Regions from separate parts of the Pseudomonas sp. AC193 genome, predicted to be linked through region 2. Evidence: predicted binding sites of a transcription regulator. Region 2 holds the regulator's gene; the other holds the start of a gene.
The links. Region 2 encodes sigma-54, which starts transcription at its own class of promoters, with help from an activator protein. Its sites were predicted from a motif close to ANTGGCATNNANNTTGCTNT; they were not measured.
Positions count from the first base shown of each region.

Region 1: the regulator sigma-54 is predicted to act here: its motif matches at 3,022-3,041, upstream of ACZZ0D_RS00940 (pilin).

Region 1 covers NZ_OZ409832.1:190,841-198,451, reverse strand. The annotation lists gene ACZZ0D_RS00955 (DUF748 domain-containing protein) at 1-1,289, shown strand, start outside; gene ACZZ0D_RS00950 (DUF2845 domain-containing protein) at 1,289-1,585, shown strand; gene ACZZ0D_RS00945 (BON domain-containing protein) at 1,873-2,229, opposite strand; gene ACZZ0D_RS00940 (pilin) at 2,535-2,975, opposite strand; gene pilB (type IV-A pilus assembly ATPase PilB) at 3,202-4,899, shown strand; gene ACZZ0D_RS00930 (type II secretion system F family protein) at 4,902-6,119, shown strand; gene ACZZ0D_RS00925 (prepilin peptidase) at 6,121-6,993, shown strand; gene coaE (dephospho-CoA kinase) at 6,990-7,611, shown strand, end outside; gene yacG (DNA gyrase inhibitor YacG) at 7,610-7,611, shown strand, end outside.
Region 2 covers NZ_OZ409832.1:4,357,658-4,365,268, reverse strand. The annotation lists gene ACZZ0D_RS19795 (superoxide dismutase) at 1-336, shown strand, start outside; gene ACZZ0D_RS19790 (ZIP family metal transporter) at 367-1,260, shown strand; gene ACZZ0D_RS19785 (HPr family phosphocarrier protein) at 1,352-1,627, opposite strand; gene rapZ (RNase adapter RapZ) at 1,643-2,500, opposite strand; gene ptsN (PTS IIA-like nitrogen regulatory protein PtsN) at 2,503-2,967, opposite strand; gene hpf (ribosome hibernation-promoting factor, HPF/YfiA family) at 2,979-3,287, opposite strand; gene ACZZ0D_RS19765 (RNA polymerase factor sigma-54) at 3,361-4,851, opposite strand; gene lptB (LPS export ABC transporter ATP-binding protein) at 5,038-5,763, opposite strand; gene lptA (lipopolysaccharide transport periplasmic protein LptA) at 5,763-6,308, opposite strand; gene lptC (LPS export ABC transporter periplasmic protein LptC) at 6,295-6,867, opposite strand; gene ACZZ0D_RS19745 (KdsC family phosphatase) at 6,876-7,400, opposite strand; gene ACZZ0D_RS19740 (KpsF/GutQ family sugar-phosphate isomerase) at 7,400-7,611, opposite strand, start outside.

The sequences.
Region 1 (7,611 bases), 4.2 Mb from region 2:
CCAACATCGACGATCTGCTGATCCCGCAACCGGCCGACAGCAGCGCGAAATCCGCTGCGGCGAAACCGGCCAGCAAGGACAAGCCGCTGGGCATTCATATCGGCGGCATTGCGATCAATGACGGCTCGGCCAACTTCGCCGACTTCAGCCTGACGCCAAACTTCGCCACTGCGATCCAACAACTGAACGGTCAGATCGGCACCATCGACAGCCGTCAGGCGAAACCGGCCAGCGTCGACATCAAGGGCAAGGTCGACCGCTATGCACCGGTGACCATCAAGGGTGCGGTCAACCCGTTCGACCCGATGGCCAGCCTCGACATCGCCACCAGTTTCAAACGCGTCGAGCTGACCACGCTGACGCCGTATTCCGGCAAGTTCGCCGGTTACCGGATCCGCAAGGGCCGGCTCAATCTCGACCTGCATTACTTGATCACCAAAGGCCAGCTGAAAGCCGAGAACAAAGTGGTGGTCGAACAGTTGCAGCTCGGTGAGAAGGTCGACAGCCCGGACGCCGTGAGCCTGCCGTTGAAACTGGCGATTGCGCTGCTCAAGGACGTCGACGGCAAAATTTCCATCGAATTGCCGGTGACCGGCGACCTCAACAACCCGCAGTTCAGCGTGATGCCGATTGTCTGGCAGACCCTGCGCAACCTGATCGTCAAAGCCGCAGCGGCGCCGTTCAAGCTGATTGGCGGTTTGGTCAGCGGTGGCGGTTCCGAAGACCTCGGCACCGTGTCGTTCGCGCCGGGCTCCAGTGAGTTGAGCAAAGACGCCGAAGGCGCGCTGGTGAAGCTGTCGCAAGCGCTGAAAGAACGCCCTGCCCTGCGTCTGGAAATCGAAGGCACCGCCGCGCAAAGCAGCGATGGTCCGTTGATCGCCGAGCAGCGTCTGGAACGTGAATATCAGTACAACTACTACAAAATGCTCCAGCGCCGTGGCGATAAAGTCCCGGCTCAAGCATCTTTGATCGAAGTGCCGGAAGGCGAAAAAGGCCCGCTGCTCGAAGGCATTTATCGCACCCGTCTGAAAACCCAGCCGCCGGCTGAATGGAAGGATCTGGGCAAGGAAGAACGCACGGCGAAAATGCGCGAAGGCGTGATCAAGTTCTGGAGTGGCAGCGACGTGTTGCTGCGTCAGTTGGGTCAGGATCGCGCCAGCAGCATCAAGGATTATCTGGTCGACAAAGGCCAACTGGCCGATGACCGCGTGTACTTCATCGACGCCAATCTCGGTCAGGCTGAAAGCGATGGTCGGGTGATCACGCCGCTGCATCTGGACGCCGAGTAATGACAGGCAAGTGGCTGGCGGCGATCGCCCTGACGCTGGCTGCCAGCCACGTCTGGGCGTCGGATACGTTGCGCTGCGGCAGTCAACTGGTCAGCCTCGGCGACCGCGCCAGCGAAGTGCTGCAGAAGTGCGGCGAACCGGTTGGTCGCGATCCGCTGGGTTACAAGCGCAGCGCCAATCGGCGTGAAGAGTTTCAGGTCGAGGAATGGACGTACGGGCCGAACAACGGCATGTACCAATACCTGCGCTTTGAAGGCAACCGCCTGCGGCAGATCACCAGCAAACGCGGTAACTAACCGCTAACACAGATCCCATGTGGGAGCGGGCTTGCTCGCGAAAGCGGTGTATCAGTCAATACATATTTGGCTGACACACCGCCTTCGCGAGCAAGCCCGCTCCCACATTTTGTTTTGTATTGGCCTGTAAATTTTTGCGCCTGAAATAGAACGGGCCCCGACACAAGTGTCGGGGCCCGTAATGACCACATCCGTGTGGCCGTTCGCATGAACTCTAAAGGTGCGGCAGACGTATTGCTCGGCCCGCCTGTCGCGTCTTCTCCCGGTTCAGGCGAGAAGCCTTAGCCTTACTCGGCTTTCAGGCCGTCAGCGGAGACCGCTTTGACGCCTTTGATTTTCTTGGTGATGTTAACGGCGGTGGTTTTCTGAGCTTCGGTGACAGCTACAGTCGACGACAGCGAAACAACGCCTTTGTTGGTTTCTACTTTGATGTCAGTGCCTGGGATGCCTTTTTCGGTAACCAGGTCGCTTTTGACTTTTGTGGTGATCCAGGTATCGGAAGTAGCTTCGGAAGCTTTGGTCATTTCACCGGCGGCCAGAGTCATAGGAGCCTGGGAGGTCTGAGTGGTTTGGGCGAATGCGCCGGAAGCCATGGTCAGGGTCAGCGCGGTAGCAGCAGCGGCAGTGATAGCGAACTTCTTCATACGAGTAACTCCTGTTTTTCTGGAAAGTCTGCTGCGTGTCTTGTCAGCAGGGTTGCCATATACATTGCGAACGCTGTGCCAACTTTTTCGACGACATATAAACCTTATAAATCAATAGCTTAGCAAAAATGTAAATTTCCGGATTCATGCAATTTGCATGACTTGCAGATTAATCGCATGCAAGTTGCGGTTTTTTGGAAAGTTCCTAAGACGCTGAAATTATTGAAGCTTTTATTTATCGCCGGGCAAAGAAAATGCCCCGTAAACGGGGCATGTTTCAGTCGAAGGTCAATGTAGGATCTCTATTAAGTGCCGCTACCTGGGCAGCCTTTAGGCGCGTAGTCGGCGTTGACCGTCGATGCGCAACTCCAGACGCCCGCTGCCGAGCCAGTTCCGGACGAGCGAGTCAGCGTGATCGTTTTGCCCAGCACTGGAGCTGGTGCGTTAGCGAGTGTGCAAACGATACTGCCTGCCCCGGAAGACGCAGTACCCGACGCCGCTACCGTGCCGCAGTTGGTGGTGGTGAAAGTGGCGCTACCGGTGACGTTCGTCAGGCTAGGGTCAGTCCCTTGGTTAATCGTGTCTTCAAACGGAATCTTCAGCGCGCTGATTTCCGCCAGACCCGCCGTGACCTTCGCCCGCGCTTGATACTTGGTGTACTGCGGCAGGGCAATGGTCGCCAGAATCCCGATGATCGCCACTACGATCAGCAGTTCGATCAGCGTAAAACCTTGTTGTTTTTTCATAGACACGCTCCATGCATGAGTCGAAATCTCATGATCTGCAAGGGACGCAGCATAGCCCATGCCAACGCCCGCCAGACCCCGCACGCTGGGCGCACAGCGCTTGCGACGCCGTTTCCTACAACCTCTGACCGCACTATCTGACACTTTTTGTCACCTGCGCCCGGCATGTTTGGCGCTGCCGGTTGACTAGGCTATAAGTCATGAACGGCAAGCGTGCGGAATCCCCATGAATGACATCGCTCTGAGCGGTCTGGCCAAGCAATTGGTGCAGGCCGAACTGCTCACGGAAAAAAGCGCCCAACAAGCCTGGCAACAGGCCCAGCGCAATCGGCTATCGCTGGTCAGCTACCTGGTGCAGAACAAACTGGTAAAGAGCTGGCAGGTGGCCGAGATCGCTTCGGAACACTTCGGCATGGCGTTCCTCGACCTCAATTGTCTGGACAAGGAAACCCAGCCCAAAGGCCTGGTCAGCGAAAAACTGGTGCGCCAGCATCACGCCCTGCCCTTGTGGCGGCGTGGCAACAAACTGTTCGTGGGCATTTCCGACCCGAGCAATCATCAGGCGATCAACGACATTCAGTTCAGCACCGGGCTGAACACCGAAGCCATTCTGGTGGAGGACGACAAGCTCACCGATGCCATCGAAAAATTCTTCGACACCCATGCCTCGGGGCTCGAAGACATGGCCGACGTCGACCTCGACGGCCTCGATGTCGAGGCCATCGACGATGCTAAACAGGAGAGCATGGGCCCGGATGCCGACGATGCGCCGGTCGTGCGTTTCGTGCACAAGATGCTGCTCGACGCGATCAAAAGCGGCTCGTCCGACCTGCACTTCGAACCCTATGAAAAAAACTACCGCGTGCGTGTGCGCACCGACGGCATTCTGCGCGAAGTGGCGAAACCACCGATCCAGTTGGCCGGGCGCATCGCCGCGCGCCTGAAAGTCATGGCCAGCCTCGACATCTCCGAGCGGCGCAAACCGCAGGACGGGCGGATCAAGATGCGCCTGTCGAAGAGCAAGTCGATCGACTTCCGCGTCAACACGCTGCCGACCCTGTGGGGTGAAAAAGTGGTGATCCGGATTCTCGACCCGTCCAGCGCACAGATCGGTATCGACGCGCTCGGCTACGAGCCAGCGCAAAAAGACTTGTACATGGCCGCACTCAAGCAGCCACAGGGGATGATTCTGGTCACCGGCCCTACCGGTTCGGGGAAAACCGTGTCGCTGTATACCGGGCTGAATATTCTCAACACCGTCGATATCAATATCTCCACCGCTGAAGACCCGGTGGAGATCAACATGGAAGGCATCAATCAGGTCAACGTCAATCCGCGCCAAGGCCTCGACTTCGCTCAGGCATTGCGCTCGTTTCTGCGCCAGGATCCGGACGTGATCATGGTCGGTGAGATCCGCGATCTGGAAACCGCCGAGATCGCGATCAAGGCCGCGCAGACCGGTCACCTCGTACTTTCGACCCTGCACACCAACAGCGCCGCGGAAACCCTCACGCGCCTGCACAACATGGGCATTCCCGGCTTCAACATCGCCACGTCCGTCAGCTTGATCATCGCTCAGCGCTTGGCGCGCAAATTGTGCAGCCACTGCAAGAAACCCATCGAGATTCCCCGCGAAACCCTGATCAAGGAAGGTTTCCCCGAGGAACGCATCGGTCATTTCACGATCTACGAGCCGGTCGGTTGCGATCATTGCAACGGCGGGTATAAAGGCCGTGTGGGGATTTATGAAGTGGTGAAAAACACACCCGAGCTGCAACGGTTGATCATGGCCGAAGGCAACTCGCTGGAAATCGATAGTCAAATGCGCCGCGACGGCTTCGATGACCTGCGCACCTCGGGTCTGCACAAGGCCATGCAAGGCATCACCAGCCTTGAAGAAATCAATCGGGTCACCAAGGACTGAACATGGCGGTCAAGGCAGCGAAAATCAGCATCTATGCCTGGGAAGGCACGGATCGCAAAGGCAGCAGAGTTACCGGCGAGCTGAGCGGGCAGAATCCGGCGCTGGTCAAGGCGCAGCTGCGCAAACAAGGGATCAACCCGGGCAAGGTGCGCAAAAAATCCGTGTCGTGGCTGAGTCTGGGCAAACGCATCAAGGCGCAGGACATCGCCCTGTTCACCCGGCAAATGGCAACGATGATGAAGGCCGGCGTGCCGCTGTTGCAGTCGTTCGACATCATTGGCGAAGGCTTCGATAACCCGGCCATGCGCAAACTGGTCGACGAGGTGAAGCAGGAAGTTGCTGCCGGTAACAGCTTCGCCGCCGCGCTCCGCAAAAAGCCGCAGTATTTCGACGAGTTGTATTGCAACCTGGTCGACGCCGGCGAGCAGTCCGGTGCGCTCGACACCTTGCTGGAGCGCGTCGCGACCTATAAAGAAAAAAGCGAAGCGCTTAAAGCCAAGATCAAGAAAGCCATGACCTACCCGACCGCCGTGGTGCTGGTCGCTGCGGTGGTCACCGGGATTCTGCTGGTGAAAGTGGTGCCGCAATTTCAGTCAGTGTTCTCCGGTTTCGGTGCTGAGCTGCCGCCTTTCACCCTGATGGTGATCAGCCTTTCAGAATTCATGCAGCAATGGTGGTGGGCGATTCTCGGCTTACTGATCGCGGCGTTTTTCGGCACCCGTCATGCGCTGAAAAAATCTCAGGCGTTGCGTGATCGGCGCGACACCTGGCTGCTGAAACTGCCACTGGTGGGTGCGATGATGTACAAGTCCGCCGTCGCGCGTTTCGCCCGAACGCTGTCGACAACATTTGCCGCCGGCGTGCCACTGGTTGAAGCGCTGGACTCGGTGGCTGGCGCCGCGGGCAACGTGGTGTTCAAGCGCGCGATTCTGCGTATTCGTCAGGATGTTTCCACCGGCATGCAGCTGAATTTTTCGATGCGCACCACAGGCATTTTTCCCAACATGGCCGTACAGATGACTGCGATCGGTGAAGAGTCCGGTGCACTCGACGAGATGCTCGACAAGGTTGCGGGTTTCTATGAAGAGGAAGTCGACAACATGGTCGACAACCTCACCAGCCTGATGGAGCCGTTCATCATGGTGGTACTCGGGGTGATTGTTGGCGGTCTGGTGGTGGCGATGTACTTGCCGATCTTTCAACTCGGCTCAGCGATCTGATATGCCCATCGACGAACTGTTTGCCCTGTATCCGCTGGCCTTTGTCATCACCGCGCTGTTGCTCGGGCTGGTGGTCGGCAGCTTCCTTAACGTGCTGATCTGGCGTCTGCCGAAGATGCTTGAACGCGATTGGCGCCAGCAGGCCCAGGACGTCCTCGGCCTGCCCGGCGAAACGCCGCTGCCCACTTACAACCTGATGCTGCCGCACTCGCAATGCCCGCATTGCGCGCATCGAATTCGGGCGTGGGAAAATATTCCGCTGCTCAGTTACCTGTGGCTGCGCGGCCGCTGTTCCGCGTGTGCAGCGCCGATCAGCAAACGTTACCCGTTGACCGAACTGGCCTGCGGCCTCCTCTCGGCATTTATCGCCTGGCACTTCGGCTTTGGCTGGCAGGCGTGTCTGCTGATCTTCCTGACCTGGGGTCTGTTGGCGATGAGCCTGATCGACACCGAACATCAATTGCTGCCCGATGTGTTGGTGCTGCCCTTGTTGTGGCTGGGGTTGATCGTCAACAGTTTCGGCTTGTTCGTGCCATTGCACGCTGCGCTGTGGGGCGCGGTGGCTGGTTATCTGCTGCTGTGGTCAGTGTTCTGGCTGTTCAAATTGCTCACCGGCAAGGACGGCATCGGCCACGGTGATTTCAAGTTGTTGGCGCTGCTCGGCGCGTGGGGCGGCTGGCAGATTCTGCCGCTGACCATTCTGTTGTCATCGCTGGTCGGCGCGATCATCGGCGTGATTTTGCTGCGCCTGCGCCAGCAGGAAACCTCGACGCCGATCCCCTTCGGCCCCTATCTGGCAATTGCCGGCTGGATTGCCTTGCTCTGGGGTGGTCAAATAACCGACTTCTATTGGCAGTTTGTCGGTTTGAAATGAATACCCCTGTGGAAAAACCCTGGATTCTCGGCCTGACCGGCGGCATCGGCAGCGGCAAAAGTGCCGCTGCCCAGCACTTTATCGACCTCGGCATTCATGTCGTCGACGCGGATCACGCCGCGCGCTGGGTGGTCGAACCGGGCCGGCCGGCGCTGGCCAAGATTGCCGAGCATTTCGGCTCCGGCGTGCTACAAGCGGACGGCACACTGGATCGTGCGGCCCTGCGCAAACTGATCTTCGAGATTCCAGAACAGCGGCGCTGGCTCGAAGCCTTGCTGCATCCGTTGATCGGCGAAGAAATCGCTCATCATCTGGCGCTGGCAAAATCGCCTTACGCGATTCTGGTGTCGCCGCTGTTGATCGAATCCGGGCAATACGCGATGACCCAGCGAATCCTGGTGATCGACGCCCCGCAACAACTGCAGATCGAACGCACCTTGCAGCGTGACCAGACCAGCGAACAGCAGGTTCAGGCGATCCTCAAGGCCCAGTCGAGCCGTGAAGACCGCGTGAGCCGCGCCGACGACGTGGTGGTCAACGACCGCGACCTCGCCTGGCTGCACAGCGAAGTCGAGCGTCTGCATCACTTTTACCTGACTTTATCCGGAGGCCAAGCAT
Region 2 (7,611 bases):
GGTGGCAAGCCGGATGGCGCGCTGGCCAAGGCCATCGAAGAACATCTCGGTGGTCTCGATAGCTTCAAGGACGCCTTCACCAAAGCTGCACTGACCCGTTTCGGCAGCGGCTGGGCCTGGCTCAGCGTGACCCCGGAGAAGAAATTGACCGTGGAAAGCAGCGGCAACCAGGACAGCCCGCTGATGAACGGCAACACGCCGATTCTCGGTCTCGACGTCTGGGAGCACGCCTACTATCTGCGCTATCAGAACCGTCGCCCGGAATACATCAACGCGTTCTACAACGTGATCAATTGGCCGGAAGTTGCTGCGCGCTATCAGGCCGCACTGGTTTAAGTCATCTATAAAAACAATCCAAGGCTGACTATGGGCACTGAAACACTGGCGATCGGAAGTGGGCGTATGTTTCGTTACGCAGTGGGATCGCTATTGCTGTTGGCGGGCATGACCTTGCTGGTTGCCCACGGACTGGCATGGCTGAATCTGGAACCGAGGCTATTACGGGCGTTGCAGGGCGGTGCGATCTGCGCGCTCGGCACGGCGCTTGGCGCTGTTCCGGTGCTGGTGATTCGGCGCATGCCGCAGGCACTCAGCGATACGTTGCTGGGATTTGGTGCCGGGGTGATGCTGGCGGCGACGGCGTTTTCGCTGATCGTGCCGGGCATCGCCGCTGCTGAGAGCCTGGGCCTGACGCCGTGGGGCGCCAGTGGCCTGATCTGTTTTGGCATCATGCTCGGTGCGTTCGGGTTGTATCTGGTTGATCTAAAGGTCTCGGGCGCGTCCCCGGAAATGCTCGTCGGCACTGTCGATCGCCCAGTGATTCCGCCACGGATCTGGTTGTTCGTGTTCGCCATCATTGCCCATAACATCCCTGAAGGCATGGCCGTCGGTGTGTCTGCCGGTGGCGGCATGCCGGATGCGGACAGCCTGGCCATGGGCATCGCTTTGCAGGATGTGCCGGAAGGTCTGGTGATTGCGTTGGTATTGGCCGGGGCGGGGATGTCGCGGGTCAAAGCGTTTTTGATCGGCGCGGCGTCTGGACTGGTTGAACCGGTGTTTGCGCTGTTGTGCGCGTGGCTGGTCAGTCTTGCGCAGGTGTTGTTGCCGTTAGGGCTGGCGCTGGCGGCGGGGGCGATGTTGCTGGTGGTGACCCACGAAGTGATCCCCGAGTCGCGACGCAATGGTCATGACAAACTGGCCAGTCTTGGCTTGTTGAGCGGATTTTGTTTGATGATGGTGATGGATACCGCATTAGGTTGAAGATCAAAAGATCGCAGCCTTCGGCAGCTCCTACATTGGAATGCGTTCACTGTAGGAGCTGCCGAAGGCTGCGATCTTTTGACTTTTGCTCTCAGCCACCTTCATCGAAGTAGTTGTTGATCAACGCCACCAGCGCATCCAGCGCTTCCTGTTCCTGATGCCCTTCAGTACTCAAATAGATCTTGGTGCCCTTGCCAGCCGCCAGCATCATCATCGCCATGATGCTTTTGCCATCAACCGTGGTCTCCGGCGTGCGACCCACTCTGATCGTGCAATCCGGATACTGCCCGGCCACGCCAACGAACTTGGCCGATGCGCGGGCATGCAGGCCCAGTTTGTTGATGATTTCGATTTCCAGAGCAGGCATCGCGGTGTGAATCCTTTAAGTGAGGTCGCGGTGGCGAACCTGGACGTTCTTCAGGGTTTTCTGCAGGGCCTGACCCAGACGTTCGGTCAGGTAGACGGAGCGGTGATGCCCGCCGGTGCAGCCAATGGCAATCGTGACGTAGGCGCGGTTGCTCGCTGCGAAGCGCGGCAGCCATTTGTGCAGGTAAGTGAAGATGTCCTGAAACATTTCTTCGACGTCAGGTTGCGCTGCCAGATATTCAGCCACCGGCGCATCGAGCCCTGATTGCGCACGCAGTTCCGGCTTCCAGTACGGGTTGGGCAGGCAGCGCACATCAAACACCAGATCGGCATCCACCGGCATGCCGCGCTTGAAGCCGAATGACTCAACCAGATACGCCGTGCCCGGCTCCGGCTGATTCAGCAGGCGCAGCTTGATGGTGTCGCGCAACTGGTACAGGTTCAGACTGGTGGTGTTGATCTTCAGATCAGCCAGGTCGGCGATCGGGCCGAGCAGGGCGGTTTCATCCTGAATCGCCTCGGCCAGCGAGCGGTTGGCATTGCTCAGCGGGTGGCGGCGGCGGGTTTCCGAGAAACGCTTGAGCAGGGTTTCCTCGTCGGCATCCAGGTACAACACATCGCATTGAATGTGCCGGCTACGGACGACTTCGAGCAATTCGGGAAAGCGTGACAAATGGCTTGGCAGGTTGCGCGCGTCAATCGATACGGCGACCAGCGGTTGCGCCAATTCGGTGTGAATCAGCGCTCGTTCGGCCAGTTCCGGCAGTAAACCCGCCGGCAGGTTGTCGATGCAGTAATAACCGTTGTCCTCAAGGACATCCAGTGCGGTGCTTTTACCCGAGCCGGAACGGCCACTGACGATGATCAAACGCATGATTACTGCCCGTTTTGCTCGTCCAGTACGACCTGGTACAAGGCTTCGTTGCTCGGAGCGCTGCGCAGTTTATCGCGCACATCCTTGCGATCCAGCATGCTGGCGATCTGGCGCAGCAATTCCAGGTGCGCATCGGTGGCGGCTTCCGGAACCAGCAGAACAAACAGCAGGTCAACCGGCGCGCCGTCGATGGCGTCGAAATCGATAGGGGCTTGAAGGTGCATCAACGCGCTGATTGGCGTTACACAACCTTTCAGGCGGCAATGGGGAATGGCGATGCCGTTGCCAAAACCGGTCGAGCCGAGTTTTTCACGGGCAATCAGAGCCTCGAAGACATCTTGCATCTCCAGATCCGGCACTTCGCGGGCGATCAGGTTGGCAATTTGTTCGAGGGCTTTCTTTTTACTGCCGCCCGGCACGTTCACGAGGGAACGGCCGGGGGTCAGGATACTTTCAAGTCGGATCATGGAATGGGGGGTTATCGACCGGTCGCGCCCTGGAGGAGGCTCTGGGTCTTTTCCTTATGCTTTTTGAGTTGGCGATCCAGCTTGTCGGTCAGTGAGTCGATCGCAGCATACATATCAGTATCTTCTGCGTTGGCGACCACTTCGCTGCCGGGAATATGCAAGGTGGCTTCGATTTTCTGCTTCAGCTTTTCGACACACATCGTGACTTGCACGTTGGTGATCTTGTCGAAATGTCGCTCCAGTCGTTGGAGTTTTTCCTCGATGTAGGAACGCAGAGGTTGGGTCACTTCCAGTTGGTGTCCACTGATGTTGACTTGCATACAGCTTCTCCTTCGTTGCCAGTGCATAAAGCGGCAGGCTGGATAGCCTGCCACTGGAACGCTGTAACGTGGCTTACATCAACCGCTTGCGTTCGCTCGAAGGCGCGATCCCGAGGGATTCGCGGTACTTGGCGACGGTGCGGCGAGCCACCTGAATGCCTTGTGCCTCCAGTAAACCAGCGATCTTGCTGTCACTCAACGGCTTTTTCTGATTTTCCGCGGCAACCAGTTTTTTGATGATCGCGCGGATCGCCGTGGACGAGCATTCACCGCCTTCGGAGGTGCTGACGTGGCTGGAGAAAAAGTATTTCAGTTCATAAATACCGCGCGGGGTATGCATGAATTTCTGCGTGGTCACCCGGGAAATCGTTGATTCGTGCATGCCGACTGCTTCGGCGATGTCGTGCAGCACCAACGGCTTCATGGCTTCGTCGCCGTACTCCAGAAAACCGCGCTGATGCTCGACGATCTGGGTGGCAACTTTCATCAGGGTTTCGTTGCGGCTCTGCAGGCTCTTGATGAACCAGCGGGCTTCCTGCAACTGATTGCGCATGAAGGTGTTGTCGGCGCTGGTGTCGGCACGACGCACAAAACCGGCGTACTGCGCGTTGACCCGCAGGCGTGGCATCGATTCCTGATTCAGCTCGACCAGCCAGCGCTCGTTGTCCTTGCGCACGATGACGTCAGGGACGACGTATTCGGCTTCGGTGGATTCGATCTGCGAGCCCGGACGCGGGTTGAGGCTTTGTACCAGTTCGATGACCTGGCGCAGCTCGTCTTCCTTGAGCTTCATACGGCGCATCAACTGGCTGTAATCACGGCTGCCGAGCAGATCGATGTAATCGCTGACCAGACGTTTGGCTTCCGCCAGCCAAGGCGTCTTGGCCGACAGCTGACGCAATTGCAGCAGCAGGCATTCGCTGAGGTTGCGCGCGCCGATACCGGCCGGTTCAAATTGCTGGATGCGGTGCAGGACGGCTTCGATCTCGTCCAGTTCGATGTCCAGTTCCGGATCGAACGCCTCGAGAATTTCTTCGAGGGTTTCGTCCAGGTAGCCCTGATTGTTGATGCAATCGATCAGGGTCACGGCGATCAGGCGATCGGTGTCGGACATCGGTGCGAGGTTGAGTTGCCACAGCAAGTGGCTTTGCAGGCTTTCGCCGGCGGAGGTGCGGGTGGTGAAATCCCACTCGTCATCATCGCTGCTGGGCAGGCTGCTGGCGCTGGTCTGGTAAACGTCTTCCCAGGCAGTGTCGACCGGAAGTTCGTTGGGGATTCGTTCGTTCCATTCGCCGTCTTCGAGGTTATCGACGGTCGGTGCGGCTTCCTGATAGGAAGGTTCCTGGATCTCGGTGGGCTTCTGTTCGGCGTTGTCGGCCATGGGATCCGAGTTGTCGAAGTCGTCGCCTTCTTCCTGGCGTTCGAGCATCGGATTGGATTCCAGAGCCTCCTGGATTTCCTGTTGCAGATCCAGGGTCGACAATTGGAGCAGGCGGATGGCCTGTTGCAGCTGCGGTGTCATCGTCAGCTGCTGGCCCATTCTCAAGACTAGCGATGGTTTCATGGCAGGGGCTTAACACCTTATTCGCCGGCGCTATGCGCCATCCACTACAGGGCGCCGAAGCGCCAAACTTAAGCAAATTATATGCCTGAAACTGAAGTGTTTGCCTAGAGCGCTGTAACAATTAAGCGTATTAAATCCAGCTTGAATCGATACAGCACTCCGGCTGCGCACCGGGCACTGTGACGCTTACAGGCGGAACTCGTGACCCAGATACACTTCCTTGACCAGTTCGTTGGCCAGGATGGTTTCGGCGTCACCTTCGGCGATCAGTTGACCGTCGTTGACGATGTAAGCGGTTTCGCAGATATCCAGCGTCTCGCGGACGTTGTGGTCGGTGATCAGAACACCGATGCCCTTGGCCTTGAGGTGGTGGATGATCTGCTTGATGTCGCCGACCGAGATCGGGTCGACACCGGCGAACGGTTCGTCGAGCAGGATGAATTTTGGTGCGGTGGCCAGCGCGCGAGCGATTTCCACCCGGCGGCGTTCACCACCGGACAGGCTCATGCCGAGGTTGTCGCGGATGTGGGTGATGTGGAATTCCTGCAACAGGCTTTCCAGCTCTTTGCGGCGACCGGCCTTGTCGAGTTCCTGACGGGTCTCGAGGATGGCCATGATGTTGTCGGCCACCGACAGTTTGCGGAAGATCGACGCTTCTTGCGGCAGATAGCCGATACCGGCCTTGGCACGACCGTGCATTGGCTGGTGGCTGACGTCCAGATCGTCGATCAGCACACGGCCCTGATCGGCCTGTACCAAACCCACGATCATGTAGAAGCAGGTGGTTTTACCGGCACCGTTCGGGCCGAGCAAACCAACAATCTGGCCGCTGTCGATCGACAGGCTGACATCACGCACGACCTGGCGGCTTTTATAGGCCTTGGCCAGGTGCTGAGCTTTCAGAGTTGCCATTACTGGGTCTTCTCGTCGGTTTTCTTCTTCGGCTGGATCACCATGTCGATACGCGGACGCGATTCGGTGACTTTGCTGCCGGTAGCGCGACCGGCGCTGGCCAGTTTCTTCACGGTGTCATAGACGATTTTCTCGCCCTGAGTCGTGTTGTTGTCCTTGTCGACGACCTTGGCCTTGTCGATCAGCACGACGCGGTTTTGCGCGGCGTGGTACTGAATCGTCACGCCCCAGCCCTGTACAGGCTTGGCGTCACCCTGGGTTTGCAGTTGCTCGAAGTAGGCAAGGTTACCCACCGACGTTACAACGTCGATATCGCCGGCTGGCGTGCGGGTGATAGTCACCGTATTGCCTTTAACGATCATCGAACCCTGGGTGATGATCACATCACCTTTATAGGTGGCGATGCCGTTCTTGTCGTCCAGTTGGGCGTCGTCGGCCTGAATACGGATAGGTTGCTGCTGATCGTTCGGCAGAGCCCAGGCGCTCACGCTTCCCAGTGCTGCGCCCAGACTGAGCAAAATAGGGAGGGTTTTAACGAGCCTCATACTGTCCTCTTACGTTCGATAGCAGGTGTATCCTGCTTTCCTTCAGGTACGCTTTCATGCCAACGCCGGTTGATACACCGCCAGCGCCGTCGATTCTAACGGGTTGCTCGGTCTGCGCATATTGCTCCTGAGGGAACACGGTCATGCGCGTGGAAGTGACCAGCAGGTCGCGGTTTTGTTCGTCAGTGCGTTTGATACGCACCGAGTCAATCAATTCTACTTGTGTACCGCCCGGATTCACTTCGCCGCGCTCGCTGGTCACGTGCCACGGAAAGTCAGTGCCGCGGTACATGTTCAGGTCGGGTTTGGTGACCAGAACGATGTCGGTCGCCTTGACGTGCTCGGCTTTGTCCGACGTCATTTCATATTGCACGCCGCCATCCGGCAGGTATTGCAGAGTGTGCGTGTTGGTCGCGTACCAGTCGATCGGGTTTTCCTCGGTCGTCACTGGCGGCTTGTCGAGAAAGCGTTCCGGGCTGATGTTCCAGTAGCCGACCGCAGCAAACAGCGCAGCGATGCAGCCAAACAGCAGGAAGGTGCGAAATTTTTTGCTGAACATGGTTTGGCTCACAGGTACGCGGCGTTGGCCGCATCGAGGCGGCCCTGGGCGCGCAGGATCAATTCGCAGAATTCACGGGCAGCACCTTCGCCGCCTCGGGCCCGGGTCACGCCATGGGCGTTTTCGCGGACGAAATCAGCAGCGTTGGCAACCGCCATGCCCAGGCCTACGCGGCGGATCACCGGCAGGTCAGGAAGGTCGTCACCGAGGTAGGCGACCTGTTCATAGCTTAGGCCCAGTTGTTCAAGTAGACCGTCGAGAACCACCAATTTGTCTTCACGCCCCTGAAAAAGGTGCGGGATGCCCAGATTTTTCGCCCGACGTTCAACCACTGGTGTCTTTCGACCGCTGATGATGGCGGTTTGCACGCCAGCGTTCATCAACATTTTGATGCCCTGACCGTCGAGGGTGTTAAACGTCTTGAATTCGCTGCCGTCTTCAAGGAAGTACAGGCGGCCATCGGTGAGGACGCCATCGACGTCGAACACCGCCAGTTTGATCGCTTTGCCGCGTTGCAGCAGATCGTTGCTCATTACATGACTCCTGCGCGCAGCAGATCGGAGAGGTTGAAGGCGCCAATCGGGCGATCATCCTCATCGACGACTACCAATGCGTTGATTCGGTGGTCTTCCATGATTTTCAGCGCTTCGGCGGCGAGCATGTCGGGCCGGGCGGTTTTGCCGTGAGCGGTCATCACCTGGTCGATGGTCGCGCTGCGGATGTCGATGCTGCGATCCAGCGTGC